2 regions of the Siphonobacter sp. SORGH_AS_0500 genome follow, and region 2 is predicted to be linked to the other one. Evidence: riboswitches for the same ligand, from Rfam matches in the RefSeq annotation. Region 2 holds a riboswitch; the other holds the start of a gene.
The links. A riboswitch is a leader RNA that binds a small molecule or an ion and turns the genes downstream of it on or off. The one in region 2 is predicted to bind cobalamin.
Positions count from the first base shown of each region.

Region 1: it holds a riboswitch for cobalamin, as region 2 does, so the genes downstream of both, QE357_RS24610 (TonB-dependent receptor) here and metE (5-methyltetrahydropteroyltriglutamate--homocysteine S-methyltransferase) in region 2, are expected to answer to the same signal.

Region 1 covers NZ_JAVIYT010000008.1:342,486-350,930, forward strand. The annotation lists gene QE357_RS24600 (cobyrinate a,c-diamide synthase) at 1-386, opposite strand, end outside; gene QE357_RS24605 (PepSY domain-containing protein) at 404-1,939, opposite strand; gene QE357_RS24610 (TonB-dependent receptor) at 1,986-4,352, opposite strand; cobalamin riboswitch at 4,520-4,781, opposite strand; cobalamin riboswitch at 4,891-5,163, shown strand; gene QE357_RS24615 (cytochrome c biogenesis protein CcdA) at 5,257-5,874, shown strand; gene QE357_RS24620 (TonB-dependent receptor) at 5,918-8,059, shown strand; gene QE357_RS24625 (DMT family protein) at 8,275-8,445, shown strand, end outside.
Region 2 covers NZ_JAVIYT010000001.1:2,166,797-2,175,241, forward strand. The annotation lists gene QE357_RS09105 (glucose 1-dehydrogenase) at 34-804, opposite strand; gene QE357_RS09110 (FUSC family protein) at 929-1,483, opposite strand; gene QE357_RS09115 (PolC-type DNA polymerase III) at 1,704-2,327, shown strand; gene QE357_RS09120 (carboxypeptidase-like regulatory domain-containing protein) at 2,803-3,042, opposite strand; gene QE357_RS09125 (trypsin-like serine protease) at 3,039-3,986, opposite strand; gene QE357_RS09130 (phosphoglycerate kinase) at 4,188-5,378, opposite strand; cobalamin riboswitch at 5,660-5,875, shown strand; gene metE (5-methyltetrahydropteroyltriglutamate--homocysteine S-methyltransferase) at 6,183-8,445, shown strand, end outside.

The DNA of each region.
Region 1 (8,445 bases), on a different contig from region 2:
GCCGCCGAATAGGCCATGGCTTTGGCATTTACGACGAGAATGATGGGAATGCTAAGTAAGGTAGCCAGGTGAGCACTACTGTTTTGCATCCGATCCGATCCATCAAAAAGGCCCATGACGGCTTCACTTACGGCGATGTCCGACGGGCTGGCGTATCGGGTATATAACTCCTGTACGTGAGCTTCTGAAGAAAGAAAGGTATCCAGATTCAGGCTGGTTTTTCCGGCTGCCGTAGCGTGATGACGCGAGTCAATGTAATCCGGGCCACATTTGAAAGGTTGAACGCGGTAACCCCGTTGCCTCAGCACGCGGAGTAACCCCAGCGTCAGAGTAGTCTTTCCGGAGCCGCTGGAGGGAGCCGCAATCATGAAGTGTGTCACGTTCATTATACTCAAGTGCTACTTTAGTTAGAATTGATAACTGACTTATCAACAGTGTTTTTAGAACTACTGGTTAATGCCTTTCTGGCTTTTGAAATCTTTCGTTTCAGCCATTTGTAGGTTAAGACCAAACCCGTACTGCTGGCGGCCATGCCCCCGAGTAATAAGGCGATGAGCGTAATATCCCAAAGCGGTCGGCGGTAGAATAGAAAGCTAAAATCCAGGCTGTGCAAACCGTGGTAGAGCCAGCGTTCGAGCCGGGTCAGGCTTTGATGTTTATAGACTACCTGACTCGTTTTTAAATCTACGTAATACCAGATTTGTTCCGGGGTGTCCAGTTTTACTCGTAAAATCGGTAATCGTTTTTCTCCGTTTTTCGAGTAATAGTAATCATCGTAAGCAGTAAGAATTTTTGTTTCCAATACCGGGCTTTGGGGATGCAAGGTACGAATGCTTTGCTCGATTGTCCCTGAATCAAAACGTTCAAAGGGTTCTGCTCCCGTCTGATTCGCTAACAGAAGTCGGGTATGATGGTCGTCCTGAAAAGCCAGGTAATAGGGCTTACCGTTGAATTGAATCAACTGAATTTCTTTGATCGTTAAATCATTCGACAACTTCTGAAAAGCATGGGCGGGAGTAACCGTGAAGAGTGTAGGGTTAAGCGGGCCGCCCATCCACTGCTCGGTTTCTTTGAGAGAAAGTCGGCTGGAAGGGGCCCAGTTCCAGGGACTCATGGAAAACAATCCGCTCAGAACCCAGGTGAAAGCGAAAAAGCCAAAGATAAATCCGGTATAATGATGCCAGCGAAACCAGCGTTTTTTGTAAGGACTAAAAGCCAGTGAATCAGGATTTTTTCGTGTAAAACGAAGGAACCCCATCCCAATGCCAGCCAGGCACATCATGCAGCCCATTACCGAAATCCAGATGACTACCTGACTCCAGACGGGCCGCTGCCGAATCAAAAAAGTCGGATAGATCCAGTGCGGAATGGGGCCCAGCCAGGCCAGGAAGCGTTGACGAGCCGTAACACTTTGCACGACTTCATTTGAAAAAGGGGAAACGTAGATATACGCACCGTCGTTCATTTTCAGTCGATACACTTCAGGCAGATAGCCCTGGTAGCGGTGGGCAGCCATCCACTGGTCAATTTGGGTTAGCTTTTCGACTTGCCTGACTTCCGCTTTTGTCCAGTTTTGGGCTAATTTACGGGCTAAGGCTTCATTCCCGTAGGGTAGAACGGTAGCGGAATCAGCGTAAAGACTCAGGTGACGGTTTTGTAAAGTAATGATCCGGTAGACCGGACGATTCAATACCATGCCCAGACGGATAGATTTGATAGAATCACTGAGCCCTGTTTTATCAAGAACTTCTGCTGGAGTAAGCAGACAGGTACTCCAATCTATCTTGGCCGTTTGCTGAAACTTCTGATGGGATTTTAGGGTGGGATACGACACGTACATCATCATGATTCCCGACAGAAACCAGATGAGAAAAATCAGGCTTAGGGCAAACCCGAGATACCGATGAATCAGCCGTACCGCTTTAGTAAATCTTTTCACAGAACATGGTAAAAACCGCTGATTTTCAGACCAGCGGCTTAAGAGTTTAGAGTTGATAACTAATCGTGAGTAGGTAATGTCGGGTAGCTCCGGGATAAAACTGCCGGGTTAGAATTACGTTTGTAAAGTAACGTTCGTTGAACAGGTTATTCACATTGGCCCGAATATCTACCCGGCTCATCTGGTAACCCAGGGCCGCATCAACCGTTTTGTAAGCGGGTAATTGGTACGTATTGGCAGCGTTCGCGAAGGCCTTGCTCTGGAAGTTAAAGCCTGCTCCGGCATTTAAGCCTTTCAAAGTCGTTTGCTGAATGGTGTAATTAATCCAGGCATTCACCAAGTGTTTGGGAGCGAGAATAGCCGCGTTTCCGGCAACGGGATTTACCTCGGCACTGGCAAAAGGTAAATATTGAGCCTGCGTGAAGGTATAACCTGCCGTAAGATCAAGTCCGGCGACTGGATTACCCTGAGCTTCTATTTCAACCCCTTTCGATTCTGCCGAACCTATGCGTTTGAAGATACCACCGGACAAACTTTCCACCTGATTATCTTTCCGCATGTAGTAAATGGAGGCATTGGCCGAAAACCTGGAAGATAATTCCAGTCGGGAACCCACTTCCGCCTGATAACCCGTTTCGGGATCGAAGGTCTCGCCGTTGGGAGCCACGCGACGGGAAGGCTTGAAGTAAGTTGAATAAGAAGCGTATACCGATAATGGTTCAATGGGTTGATACACCAGCCCTAGTCGATACGTCAGGGCATTACGGGCAATGGTTGAGGTGGCCCCGTAAGAGGTGACGTGACGTTCCCGATCCACCTGATCGGTATAATAATCTCCTTTGAAGAGGTCGTAACGTAATCCGACTAAGGCTTTGATTTTCTCGGAAAAACGGATGAAATCCTGTAGATAAATGCCGTGAACCGTTTCTATCGTAGCCCGGTAGTAAGTATCATAATAGTTGAGGTAGCCTTGGTTTTCGATAGGGTTGACAACTGGAATTTTAGCAAACTTGCCGGGCCCATCAATTGTACCGTTGTACGTTTTTCGGTCCAGATAGTTCAGCGAATAGCCCAACAATACTTTCTGCGAAATTTTGCCTGTATTCCAGTCATAGGTTAACTCCAACTGGTTTTGGAGGGGTTTGGTCAGGTGATTGAAGTAATAGGGGAACGAGCGGGTAATGGAATCGAGTCGGGAATTGAGGCTTAACTCTTCCGTTGAGAAATAGTCAATGTTATCATCCGAATACGAAAGTTGATTCGAGAGTTTCAGGTGAGGCGTTAACTCCCGCACGTAACGAAGCTGGAAATCCGTCCGTGTGTGTTTTAGAAAATCAGCAGGATCATTATAGCGAGTCGTGATATCCATGCCGGGTACCAGAGCCCCACCTGCCAGTACTGGAATGCCTGAATCGGTTCGGTAAACATCCTTGTTGGCTCCCACGGCAAGATAAAAGTAATCTTTGCTGGTGGGCGTGTATTCCAAAGCTACGTACGCATTATTGGTAGCCACACCCGCCTGCCGAAATCCGTCGGTATTAGACACGCCAAAATCCATGCGGTAACGAAGTTGGGTGTTGATGGAACCACCTGCTCCGGCCCGCATGCGGCGGGTATTAAAGCTCCCGTAGCTGGTCGAAAAATTGGCTCTGAAATCAGCCGTGGGTTGTTTACGAACGATGTTAATGATACCCCCTAAAGCCGAGTGCCCAAAAAGCACCGAAGCAGGGCCTTTTAAAACTTCGATCCGTTCCACATTGGCGAGGTTGGTGTTGGGTGCACTGGTGGAGATGTTATGCCGCTCATCGCGAACACCATCCACCAATAACACAAAGTTGCTGAAACCCCGAATGGTAAAGTGTTGAAAACCACCGTAGGTATTATTGGAACGCACACCCGTGGTATTTTTCATGGCATCGCCCAGATCGTCAATGCCGCGTTGTTCGATGGTTTTGACCGTAACTGAGCTGACTGACAAAGGCAAATCACGAATGGGAACGTCGATTTTGTTAAGGGCTGAAAACGAACGGTTTCGCTGACTGGTAATGGTTACTAACGAGAGCTCGTGCGTTTTTTGATTGAGCTGATAACGTAGTGGCAGACGTTCGCCGGCTTTCACCGTTACCTGAGTTTGATGTGCTTCATAACCTACCCCGCTGACGGTTAACGTATAAGTACCGGTAGGAATGTTTAGTAGCTGAAAACTACCCTCGGCATCCGTGGTAACGCCAAAAGTAGTGGCCTCCAGGCGAATGGAAATGCCGGGTAAGGGTTCTTGATTCTCGGTTTCAACGCGGCCTTCGAGTGAACCGTTTTTTTGTTGAGCGTAACTCTTTAGCCAGACGCTAAGGATAAATGCCAGGGTAGATAAAATGATTTTACTACTCAATCGTGAAGTAGAAGTGGGGAGCATAACTTTTAACAAAAAAGGTTAAAAGCTCTCGGCTTACCTTCCAGTCAATCAGGAACCAGGGAAACAGAAGAAGTCAGTAGAGTTTACGTATAGACGCGACGGTGCATGCACGGCTGTGCCTACCATCCATAAACTCCCCTTTGACGACGCTCTAACCCGTGAAAGCATGATCAGCTAAGAATAAAGGCAGGTCTCCTGACTCGTCCCCTCCCAAACGCCTTCCCATATCCTAACGACACAGTGGCTTTATTGTCAAGGAGTTTACTCAGTTGTCCGTTTTTAGTTTGCCGTTTTCAGTTAATGACCACTGAAAACAGAAAATTGAAAACAGAAAACGGAGCGGAACTTACAGTTGCACGACAGTTCGTGATTTGCACACGATTCCCTATTAATCTGCAGTTAAGCAGAACCTTTTTCCGTGGAAAAATGAAGTAAAGAACTTGAATGAAGGAACAAAAGTAGGGTATAATTCAGCCGTTTATGGACTTACGTTCAATAATAAATTTTCCAGGTGAGGTCTGAACGTTAAAAATAATCGTACTTTCGCGGCTCAATTGGTGCCTTTTCTGCCCGTCAGAAGAAGCTTAAAAGGGAATCCGGTGCAATCCCGGAGCAGTACCCGCTGCTGTAATTTCTACTTAGTTTACAGTTTGCCGTTTACGGTTTTCAATTAGTTTACTACTAACTGAAAACGGCAAACTAAAAACGGACAACTAAGTAAACTCTAAACATTAATGCCACTCCAGCGTGCTGGGGGAAGGCGTTTGGAGTGGAAAGAGCCAGAAGACCTGCCTGTTAAACATACCATTCATGCTTTCGGGAAGAAAGGCAGGAGGCTTCACATGCTTAGGAGGTGTTTCCACCTCTGTCCTGTTTCCCGTGTATACACTCAAAAGGGAAACAAATGATCAATCCTTTATTACTCGATTCGCTGGTGTTGGGCATACAACATTCCTTTGAACCCGATCATATGGCTGCCGTTTCCGTGTTGGCCAGTGAAAGAAAAAAAGGCCAGCTTTGGCGAGTCATCTGGCGGTCTTCGCACTGGGCTTTAGGGCATTCCTTTACGCTGATTCTCTTTGCCTGCCTGATTCTGCTGCTGAAATCCCAGATCTCGGAAGAGGTGGCTTCCTACGTGGAGTTTCTGGTGGGCCCTTTAATGATCTGGCTGGGGGTAGTAGCCATCCGGCGAAATTTTGTTCCGGCACCCATTCAAACGCCGGAAGAGGCCAAAATCAGCCGTTCCTTCGGAGTAGGCATGATCCACGGATTGGCCGGAACGGGAGGAGCCTGTACCGTAGCCTTGACCCTGGCGGCCAAAGATGCCAGCACCGCCGTTTGGATTATTATTCTGCAAAGCCTCGGCATTATCGTAGCGATGACTTTGTACGGTTGCATTCTGGCTTTTTCGCTGAAGCAGGTCGTGCAGCGGGCCGAAAAAGCCCTGGTAATCATCAATTATGCCGTAGGTATTTTCTCCATCCTCATTGGATTCGTAACCCTTTACGAATCTTTTCAGTAATCCTTAGCACTTTTTTCCCCTTTTTCATTTTATATATTTTTACATGCGTTTTACGCCTTATTCGCTGGGACTGGCTCTGCTGGCTCACCAGGCTTTAGCTCAAACTCCGGCTGATTCCAGCCGCAATCTTAATCCGGTGGTGGTAACGGCTACCCGTTCCGAAACCCGACTGGATCGCATTCCCCAAACGTTAAAACTGATTAATCGGGCGGATCTGGACTTAACCCCTGCAAACGATCTGACTGACCTAGTTAAAAAAACGGCGGGCGTACAGGTAATTCAGTATCCGAATCTTTCCTCGGGGGTGGGAATCCGTGGGTTCCGTCCGCAGTTTTCGGGTTTGAATCAGCGGACGTTATTACTCATTGACGGTCGTCCGGCGGGAGCGACGAATCTTTCCACGATTCAGTTATCGGCCATCGACCACATTGAAGTTCTGAAAGGTCCTGCTTCGGCTTTGTACGGTTCACAGGCCATGGGAGGGGTGATTAACGTGATTACCCGTCGTTCGAAAGGAACGCCTACCGGAAACGCTTTTGCCGAATATGGTAGTTTTCAAACGCTTCAGGCTGGCTTTTCTTCGGGGGGTAACCTGACCAGCAAACTCGATTACGATTTATCCTTCGCTTATTTTGAACGGGGAAAAGATTACAAAATCGGGAAAGACAACTGGCTACGAAATGCGTTCGGTTTTAAAAACGCCGTGAAGTATTACGCCAAGGGTACGAGTGAAGAAGTAGATGATCGTCGTGACGATGGTCAGACGCGGCCTTACACCCAATTACAGTATTACTCAGGAGCGTTGCGATTAGGATACCAGATTGCGGAAAACTGGCGGGTAGACGTTCGCGGCGAAAGATTCCAGGCTCGCAATGTTCAATCCCCCGGTGACATTGCTTACGGAATTACGGAAGCCAGTAGTAAGGATGTCGAGCGGGCTTCGCTGGAAGCTTCCTTAACCGGACAAATCGGTGCTCACCAGCCTAGTCTGAAGGTGTTTACTGCCGATGAGGCGAATAATAACTATACCCTGAATGCTTCCGGTAAACCCGTCATCCCTTACCGCTCGAATCGCACGGCAAATGCCTGGTCGGGTTTACAGGTGAAAGATGTGTGGAAGTTAGGACAGCATTCGCTGGTGCTGGGTTATGATTATACCAATGCCTCGACGCAGGGTCGCCGCTGGAGTGATGCCACAACCGAGCGTGCTCCCACGCAGCCCGATTATGCTCTGATTTCTTCGGCTTTTTACGCCCAGGCAACGCTGAACGTTGATAAACTAACGATCCAACCCGGCCTGCGTTGGGATCAGATTACTTTTGATGTCAAGCAAACCCCTTTATTAACGTCGTACCGGGCGGGGAAGAAAACCAATCCCTTCCTGAGTCCTAACCTGGGGGTGACCTATCAGTTGCCTCAGCATTTAAGAATCAAAGCGACTGTAGGGCGTGCCTTTGTAACCCCCGATGCTTACAATGTAGCGGGGTATTCCGAAGCCCGAACCACCGCCGGGAAAATTGCCGTAACCAGCGGAAACCCTGACTTAGCGAATGAAAGTAGCTGGAGCTGGGATGTGGGGGTGGACTACCAGCATCAGGGTTTCTACGCTAATGCAACGTATTTCTCTACCCAGGTGAAAAACCGCATTGCCCGCGTCGTACGGACGGTAAATGAGCCGTTTGGCAATGGGGATGTGATTGTTTCGAGAACTACGTTTATTAATGCCGCCGATTCGGATATAAACGGTCTGGAAGCGGAGGCGGGTTATGACTTTGGTTATAATCAGAAACACGCCCTTCGTCTTTTTGGTAACCTGACAACGATGTTCAAAGCTCAGGAGGTAATTGTCGGAACGGATGAATCCCGGACGGAACGGATGATTGCCAATGTGGCGAAAACCAATGTCAATTACGGACTAGAATTTGATAACCGTAAAAACCTGCGTCTGCGATTAACGGGCCGTTACGTCGGTACCCGCCGCGATATTGATTATACAGATGCCTTGAATCCGGAAATTGAGTATACGCCATTCATGGTGGTTGATCTGGTGGCTGCGTATACGCTTGAGAAAAAGCACACGCTGACTTTGTTACTCAATAACCTAACGGACGAAAACTACTACGAAAAACGCGGTTATAACATGCCCGGTCGGAGTGTTTCGTTACGGTATGCCCTTCAGTTTTAAAGTACTGCTTGTTTTGAGTATGAAAAGGCCTTTCCCATTGGGGAAGGCCTTTTGTCTTAGTAATAAACGTTTGGTAAGGATGTTAATGGTTTGATAGTTAGCTGGTTAGTAGTGATAACGTAGAAATGGCGAGCTTAAAAATGAATTAAAATACGCATTTCCGCTGGCGGATGGCTGAGAAAAAGAGTTCAGTATACAAACTCAAAACTTGAACCATGAAAGGATTAGCTTGTATTGCTCTATTAACCATTTCAAATGCCTTTATGACGCTGGCCTGGTACGGACATTTGCAGGTAAAGCAATGGCCCCAACTGGCGAAACTATCTTTATTCGGCATCATTGCCCTGAGCTGGGGCTTAGCCTTCTTCGAATACGTATTTCAGGTG
Region 2 (8,445 bases):
GAAGCCCTATCTTCATCAAACCATTCCAGTGTATTAATTATTTAAAGTCGTGAAACCGCCGTCAATGGGATAATCTACACCCGTAATGAAGGCCGAAGCATCCGAGCAGAGGAAGAGAGCCAGTTGAGCAACCTCTTCGGGTTTCGCCATACGGCCAATGGGCTGCGTAGCCGACAACTTCGCGAACATTTCTTCTTCTTTACCGGGATAATTTTTAGCGATAAAGCCGTCCACAAAAGGCGTGTGAACGCGGGCGGGAGAAATACTATTGCAACGGATGTTATCCTTGATGTAATCCTTTGCTACCGACAGAGTCATGGCGTGAACGGCACCCTTGCTCATGCTATAGGCAAAACGATCCGGGATACCCACCAGAGCTGCAATCGAAGCCATGTTCAGAATTACTCCGCCACCCTGAGCTTTCATTAGGGGAATGGCTGCGAAAAGACTGTTATAGGCTCCTTTGATGTTTACATTATAAATACGATCAAGGTCAGCTTCGGTTGTTTTTTCGAGGTTACCTACGTGAGCAATGCCAGCGTTATTTACCAGAATATCCACGGCACCAATGCGAGCAAAAACGGCCAGTATTTCTTCCTGATTAGCCACATTTACGGCATGAACGGCTGCCACACCACCGGCCTGCGTGATTTCATCAGCAACGGTCTGAGCACCTTCCGCACTTAAATCAAGAATATGCACATGGGCTCCCTGGCTACCAAATAAAAGACTGATGGCCCGACCAATGCCGCTGCCGCCGCCCGTAATCACCGCCGTTTTTCCGGCAAGACTAAATACACTCATCCTTCTTAGCTTTTTATTACCTAAAGACCCTTTCGTCCGGGCTAATACCCTATGAATACTGGATTTTTCGGTCTGAATTTATGACTTTGCAAGTTTCGTGTATTTCCGGAAAGAAGCGGAAACTTTATTCGGCTTTCTTTTTGAAGAGGGAAAAACACCAGCCTACCGTAAAGGCGACCACGCAACCCAGCATAACTTCAGAGGTGCGTAATAAGGCAATTTGAAGAGCATCCTGCCAGGAGGCTTGCTGGAAGATGGCGGGCGTCATGACCGCAATAACTGTCGACGGAGCCAGTTTCCAACTGGAAGGATATTTCTTGATAATCGTACTCATGAAGATCGCAACGGCAATGGCGAGGAAAAGCGAGTAGATATTGACACCCGTCAGAACAATAAAAACAATACCAATCAGACAACCGCTAATAGTATTAATAATCCTAGAAATGGTATTACGGCGAAGATCGCCAAAATCGGGTTCAGAAACGATGGCAACGGAGATCAAAGCCCATTCTTTTTTCTCAATATGCAGTAGATCAAGCAGGATCCAGGTAATGGCAGCCCCGAGTAGAATCCGGGAAGCGTATAAAAAAGCAACCTTTTTCAGGTCAAATTGGGCAATAATAGCTTTTTCTATTTCAATAAGTCGGCGTTTGGGGTTGATCAGCGTTCTTGACATCATAGCAATCATATAAACTTTTGAAGGGAAGTGTATTTCGTGGCTTTGTATATTATTAACGCAGAAAAGCTCGATTCAGTTTTCTATAAATTTGTATTATTCTAATAATCTACGCAATCTTTTAAATAGATTTACAAAATAGCCTGTCAGCATTTTACTAATCTGCGTCCTCGCTTAACGCCGCCAGCCGCTTATCTTTGACCGCCATCTTCATGATTAACGCATGCCTTATTTAGTATTAGACCTTGAAATGACCGGCGGTGAACCCGGCTGGAATGAGATTATTCAAATCGGTGCCGTTTTATGCGACGACCAGTGGAATGAGTTAGGAACGTATCTAACGAACGTTTACCCGGAAAATGAAGAAGCATTTTCGGAATATTCGGCTCGCATTCACGGCCTGAGTCTGGATGATCTGGAGGATGCTCCCATGATTTACGACGTCATTCCCGAATTTGAAGAATGGATTCTGGAAAAGCTGGGCCGCTTGCGGGGACGGACGCAAACGGTTGATAATTCGCAATACCTGCGGGACGTTATCATCAGCGGTCAGTCGGTAATCAACGATATTAACTTTCTGCGTTTTGCCTATCGGGAGGAAAAGCTGAAATGGCCGTTTTCCAATAAGTTACTGGATTTACATACACTAGGTTACTTTACGTTCGAAGTGCTGAAAGCCAACGGAAAACCCACGCCCAAGTCGCTAAGCTTGAAAGCCATTGCGGGTTATTTTGGGCTGGAACGCGAAGATGCGGAATTTCATAATGCCCTGGAAGACGCTCAGCTAACCACGCAATCGTTCAAGAACGTTTTTGCCCTGGCGAAGAAGTTCAAAATACAGGAGTAATAAAAAAAACGCTCTTTCGGGTTTTGAAAGGGTAGAGACGCGACTTTATCGCGTCTGGGTAAGAGGCGGTTATTGTTGCTGATTGGGATTATAAATCCCTGTCAGATAGCTTTCGAATTACAAATCCGAAAGAGCGAAGGTCTCTTCGTTGGGGAGAATCATGAAGGAAGTTATGGGACTGTCATCCAGAGCGAAGCGAAGAACCTCGGTGGAGGATGTGGCCTTACCTATCATTAGTAACTGCTAGGATTTACTTGCAAAACTGTGTGATAGTGACTGCCGTTTAATCCGAAGTTTTGGTTTTGAAAGGGTAAAGACGCGATTTTATCGCGTCTGGGTAAGAGGCAGTTTTTGTTACCTCTGTATAACTTCCATTTCCCGGCAGACGCGATGAAGTCGCGTCTCTACTTATGAACTGTGAGAACAATAAAAAAACTAGCCCTGAAATAACTCAGGGCTAGTTGGCCTTCCTCCCTTACAAAACAAATGTCTGACTCGTAGCCGGAACGTGTACGGTAAAGCTTTTTTGCTGAACCGTTGTAGTAACGAGTACCTGATAATCTCCGGGTTGATTTAATCCTGAAAGGCTAAACTTCCCGTTCGCATCCGTTAAGGCTGCCACTTCGGCAAACGCTCCCGGCCCTGACTGAATCAGAATGGTCGCGTCCGAAATGGGTTGATTTTGCTGAGTTACCAGCTGTCCTTCAATGGTCATGAACCTAAGGCTTTCCAGTTTTGAATGTTATCATATACCGCCTGCACAATGCGGGTAGCTGAGTTCCCCGAGCTGTGCCCGTTCGTGTGAATGCCTACTGCATATCGACTTTCGCCCACTTTCACCCACACGGGGCAACCGCTTTGTCCGCCCGCCGTATCAATCTGATAAGTAATGACCCGGGCCGAAACCGACGAGGCTTTCTGAGCCATCCACCACAGCTGATTACCTCCTTTGTCGCCGGGGTAACCACCAACGTTTAAAGCATTCGCTTTGAGATAATTATCATCTCGTATCGCAAAACCAAAATACCCAACGGTATCGCCAAGGCGGGCATTGGCAGGAAGGATAATGGCTCCGTAATCGTTATTACGGTTCTTGCTTTGCGTCCAGCCCGTCACACTTCTAAAATCAGTAGCAATAACTGAGCCATAGGGGCGGGAGGCATCATTTAATCCGGCTATTACTTCAATACTTTTCGCCCAGCCTCCATGCTCGTGCATGAATACGCAGTGACCTGCTGTAATGACTGTTCGCGGACCAACCAGATAGCCCGAACCAATCCAGCGGCTACCATCCTGAGCGGTCATTCGTAAAGCCACAATAGCTCGCCAGGGGTAAGTCGTGGTGGCTGTGATTCGTACACGTTCATCCGGGTAAATCACTACTTCCGACAGCAGTTCTTCTTCGGGGTAACTGGCATAATAGGCATCTTTCAGGGGTTCCTGCTGACCTGTCAGGCTACCGGATTCCTCCGTACTAAAGGCAGATTCTTTGAGATTATTGGAGCTGGCGGTTTCATCATCATCCTGAGCTGTGCGACCGGGGAAGTAACCCTCTACTTTTTCGAGTGTATCTTCAGTTACTTGAGGAGCTTCGAGCGTGAGTGTTTCACCCTGAAAAGGGTCATTGGAAAGAATGGAGGTGCCATTTTTAGTAGCCATTTTCTGAAATTGGTTTAGGTTGAACAAGCGTTTACCTGATTAGTAAGGTGTGACAAAGGTTCAGCTAAAATGGATTTCAGGAAATACCACAATTCAGTGATTCCATGTGAATGAATAGAGCTTGCCGCGATTTTTATTAAAGGTGTGAAATAGAAAAAGCCGACCCTTTTTACAGAGTCGGCTTTTTCTAAGCATTTGTTCTTAAGCTTCCAGAGCAGCTACTCCGGGAAGCGTTTTGCCTTCCATGTATTCCAACAGAGCACCACCACCAGTAGAAACGTAGCTTACGCGATCACCGTAACCCGCGTTATTAACCGCAGCGGCAGAATCACCACCACCAATGAGGGAGAAGGCTCCGTTTTCTTCCGTTGCTTTCACTACGGCTTCTGCAATGGCGTTCGTTCCAACGGCGAAGTTCGAGAATTCGAATACGCCCATCGGACCATTCCAGAGGATTGTTTTCGATTGTTCTATAATTTCCGTGAATACGGCAATCGACTGATGTCCAATGTCCAGACCTTCCCAGCCTTCAGGAATCTGACCGGAAGGAACCGTCGTTTTGGAAGCATCATTCGAGAATTTATCGGCCATAACTGTATCCAGAGGCATAACTAGGTTTACACCTTTTTCTTTCGCTTTCTCAATCAGTTCCAGAGCCAGCTCCATTTTGTCATCTTCGTGAATGGAGTTACCAATCTGACCACCCAGAGCTTTCGTGAAGGTATACGTCATACCACCACCTAAGATGAGGTTATCAACTTTATCGAGCAGTTTTTCGATCACCAGAATTTTATCGGAAATCTTAGCACCACCCATAATGGCCGTGTAAGGACGCTCTACGTTATCCAGAATGCGTTGAGCATTATCCAGCTCGGCCTGCATAACATAACCGCTTACTTTATCCGTGAAGAACTGACCGATAACCGCCGTAGAAGCGTGAGCACGGTGAGCCGTTCCAAAGGCATCGTTTACCCAAACGTCACCCAGTTTAGATAATTTTTCGGCGAAAGCTACGTCCCCTTTTTCTTCTTCTTTGTAGAAACGAAGGTTTTCGAGTAACAGAATTTCACCGGGTTGCAGAGATGCTGCCAGGTCAATGGCCTGCTGTCCAATGGCATCATCCGCAAATTTCACGGGACGGTTGAAGATAACAGACAGGGCGTTTACTAAGTGCTTAAGCGAATACTTTTCAGTAGGTCCATCTTTCGGACGGCCCAGGTGAGACATCAGGATAACCGAACCGCCGTCGTTAAGAATTTTTTGAATCGTCGGAATGGTTGCTTTGATACGGGTATCATCGGTGATTTCGTAACGGTCATTCAGGGGAACGTTGAAATCAACGCGGACAAGAGCCTTTTTTCCGGCGAAATTGTACTGGTTCAGCGTCTTCATCAGTAAGAATCAGATGTTTAAATGAGTAATGATTTGACAACTCTTATTATACGTGTTGATGAGTCGGTCGAGAAAGGAACAAAATTATACATTCGGCCAAACTTCCCTAAACTTCCCTTCTTTTTAGCCTTTAAGTGATAATTTAGATTTGATAAGTTATATTTTTGCTTCTTTAGTTTATCTTTTGCCAAGTAAAAAAGCTCTGTTCCTCTTCATCTTTATTATAACGGCAGAACCGGAAAAGGGTTTAATCCTTTATATTTGCCCCGTTCTTTGTAACGCCCGTCAATCGGATGGTTGGTTTCATTAGCAGATCTTCGCTGCTAAAGGAATGAAAAAGGAATCGTGTGAAAATCACGAGCAGACGTGCTACTGTAAGTATCTGTTTCGAACCTCGAAACAAGTGCATCCCAGATTTCCCATTGTTCCCTGAGGAATGAGAAGGGGGGAGTCGCATGATACAAGCCAGGAGACTTGCCAGCCTTCTCAATGGTCATACCTTCACGCATAGGGTCTGATTCACGCATTGATTTTACAAATTTCTGATTACCCAACTCTGCTCACTGCTAGTCCCGAAACTGGCAGGTTTGCGGTTGTGCCTGAATTGTGCTGATTTCGAAACCAACGAAGTCGGGCCGGGAAAGCTATACCCTTATCGCAGAGGCATTAACTCCGTCATTCGCGTGAACGGATGACGGCTCGTACGTTACTAATGCGGAATCAGTGATTCGTAACAATTCACCGTTTTTGGCGGGTTGGGTGTTTCGAAGGCGTTTTGATAAACCCTTTTTAACACAAAAACACATGGTTACTCACAACCTGGGCTACCCCCGCGTGGGCAGCAAACGCGAACTGAAATGGGCCTGCGAACAATTTTGGGCAGGAAAGATTTCGAAAGACGAACTTCTGTGGGCGGGTCGGCAAATTCGCCGACAAAACTGGCAGACGCAATTACAGGCAGGTCTGCAATGGATTCCTTCCAATGACTTTTCCTATTACGATCAGGTGCTGGATACTGCATTAATGGTGGGAGCCGTGCCCGAAAGGTATCAGGCGGTTATTGATGGAAAAAACAATCGGGAACTGGAGATTTACTTCGCCATGGCTCGCGGAATCCAGAAGGCCGAGCTGGACATAAAGGCGATGGAAATGACGAAGTGGTTTGATACCAACTACCATTACATCGTTCCCGAATTTTTGAAAGATCAGCAGTTTAAACGGTATTCCGATAAGGTCATTCACGACTTCGAAGATGCCAAGCAGATGGGTATTCTTACCAAGCCCGTCATTCTGGGGCCGGTTTCATTTCTGTTATTGGGTAAGGAAAAAGAAGAAGGTTTCCACCGAATTGATCTGCTCAATCGGTTATTACCCGTTTATATTGACGTATTACGCGAACTGAGTTACCGGGGGGCAACCTGGATACAGCTTGACGAACCTTGCCTGACGCTCGATTTGTCAGCTAATGAAAAAATCGCTTTTCAGCAGGCGTACCAGGCTATTCAAAAAGCATTACCTCAGGTTCAGCTTCTGGTGGCGACTTACTTCGAAAAACTAGGTGACAATCAGTCTTTGGCCCTGCAATTACCCGTTTCTGCTTTACATATTGACCTGGTGCGTGGATCGGGACAATTAACCTCCATTCTGGCGGATCACGAATTCGTTACTTCCACTAAAATCCTTTCGCTCGGCGTAGTGGATGGGCGTAATGTCTGGAAAAATGATTTCAGCCAGTCGTTGCAATTGCTGAATGAAGCCATTGCCAAGCTAGGCAAAGCCCGTGTCTGGGTGGCTCCGTCCTGTTCGTTATTGCATGCTCCTTACGATCTGGATTTAGAGAAAAACGAAGCGGTACTGACACCGGAAATCAAAAACTGGATGGCATTTGCTAAACAGAAATTGCAGGAAGTAACCACGCTGGGTCAGTTAATCGAAGGCGAAAATCTGGAGCTATTAGCAGAAAATCAGCAGGCCATAGAAAGCCGAAGGACGAGCTCGCTGATTCATAAACCAATTGTAAAATCCCGCGTGCAAGCGGTTCAACCCAGCGATTTCGAACGGAAGCAAGCCTTTACGATTCGTCAGAAAATTCAGGAAGCAAGCCTTCAGTTACCGCTGTTTCCCACCACTACAATTGGCTCTTTCCCCCAAACCGAAGAGGTTCGTCAATGGCGGGCGAAGTACAAAAAAGGCGATGTTACCAAAGCAGAGTATGAGGCTTTTGTGGAGGGAGAGATCGAAAAATCCATTCGTTGGCAGGAAGAAGTCGGGCTTGATGTATTGGTTCACGGTGAATTCGAGCGAAACGACATGGTTGAATATTTTGGCGAACAGCTTTCGGGTTATGTGTTTACTCAATTGGGCTGGGTACAGAGTTACGGAAGCCGTTGCGTAAAACCGCCCATTATTTACGGAGATGTCGAACGACCTGAAGCCATGACGGTTCGCTGGACGACGTTTGCTCAATCCAAAACGGCTCAATTAATGAAAGGCATGCTGACGGGACCAGTAACGATTCTGCAATGGTCGTTTGTGCGGGATGACCAGCCGCGTAGGGATACGGCTTTTCAGATCGCTTTGGCTATTCGGGATGAAGTGCTGGATCTGGAAAAAGCAGGAATCAAAGTCATCCAGATTGACGAACCTGCCATTCGCGAAGGCTTACCCTTACGCAAAGCCGACTGGGGCACTTACCTGACCTGGGCCGTGGATGCGTTCCGACTCAGTGCCGCCGGCGTTACCAATCAAACGCAGATTCATACCCACATGTGCTACTCGGAATTTAATGACATTATCGAGGCTATCGCCCGCATGGATGCCGATGTCATTACCATCGAAACGTCGCGTTCGCAGATGGAGTTACTCGATGCGTTTTCGAACTTCCAGTACCCGAATGAAATCGGACCGGGAGTGTATGACATTCATTCTCCCCGTGTACCCAGCGTGGAAGAAATGGCACATTTGCTGGAAAAAGCACTTCGAACCATTCCAGCTCGTAACTTGTGGGTCAATCCCGATTGCGGACTAAAAACCCGCCATTGGGTCGAAACTGATCAGGCTCTACGCC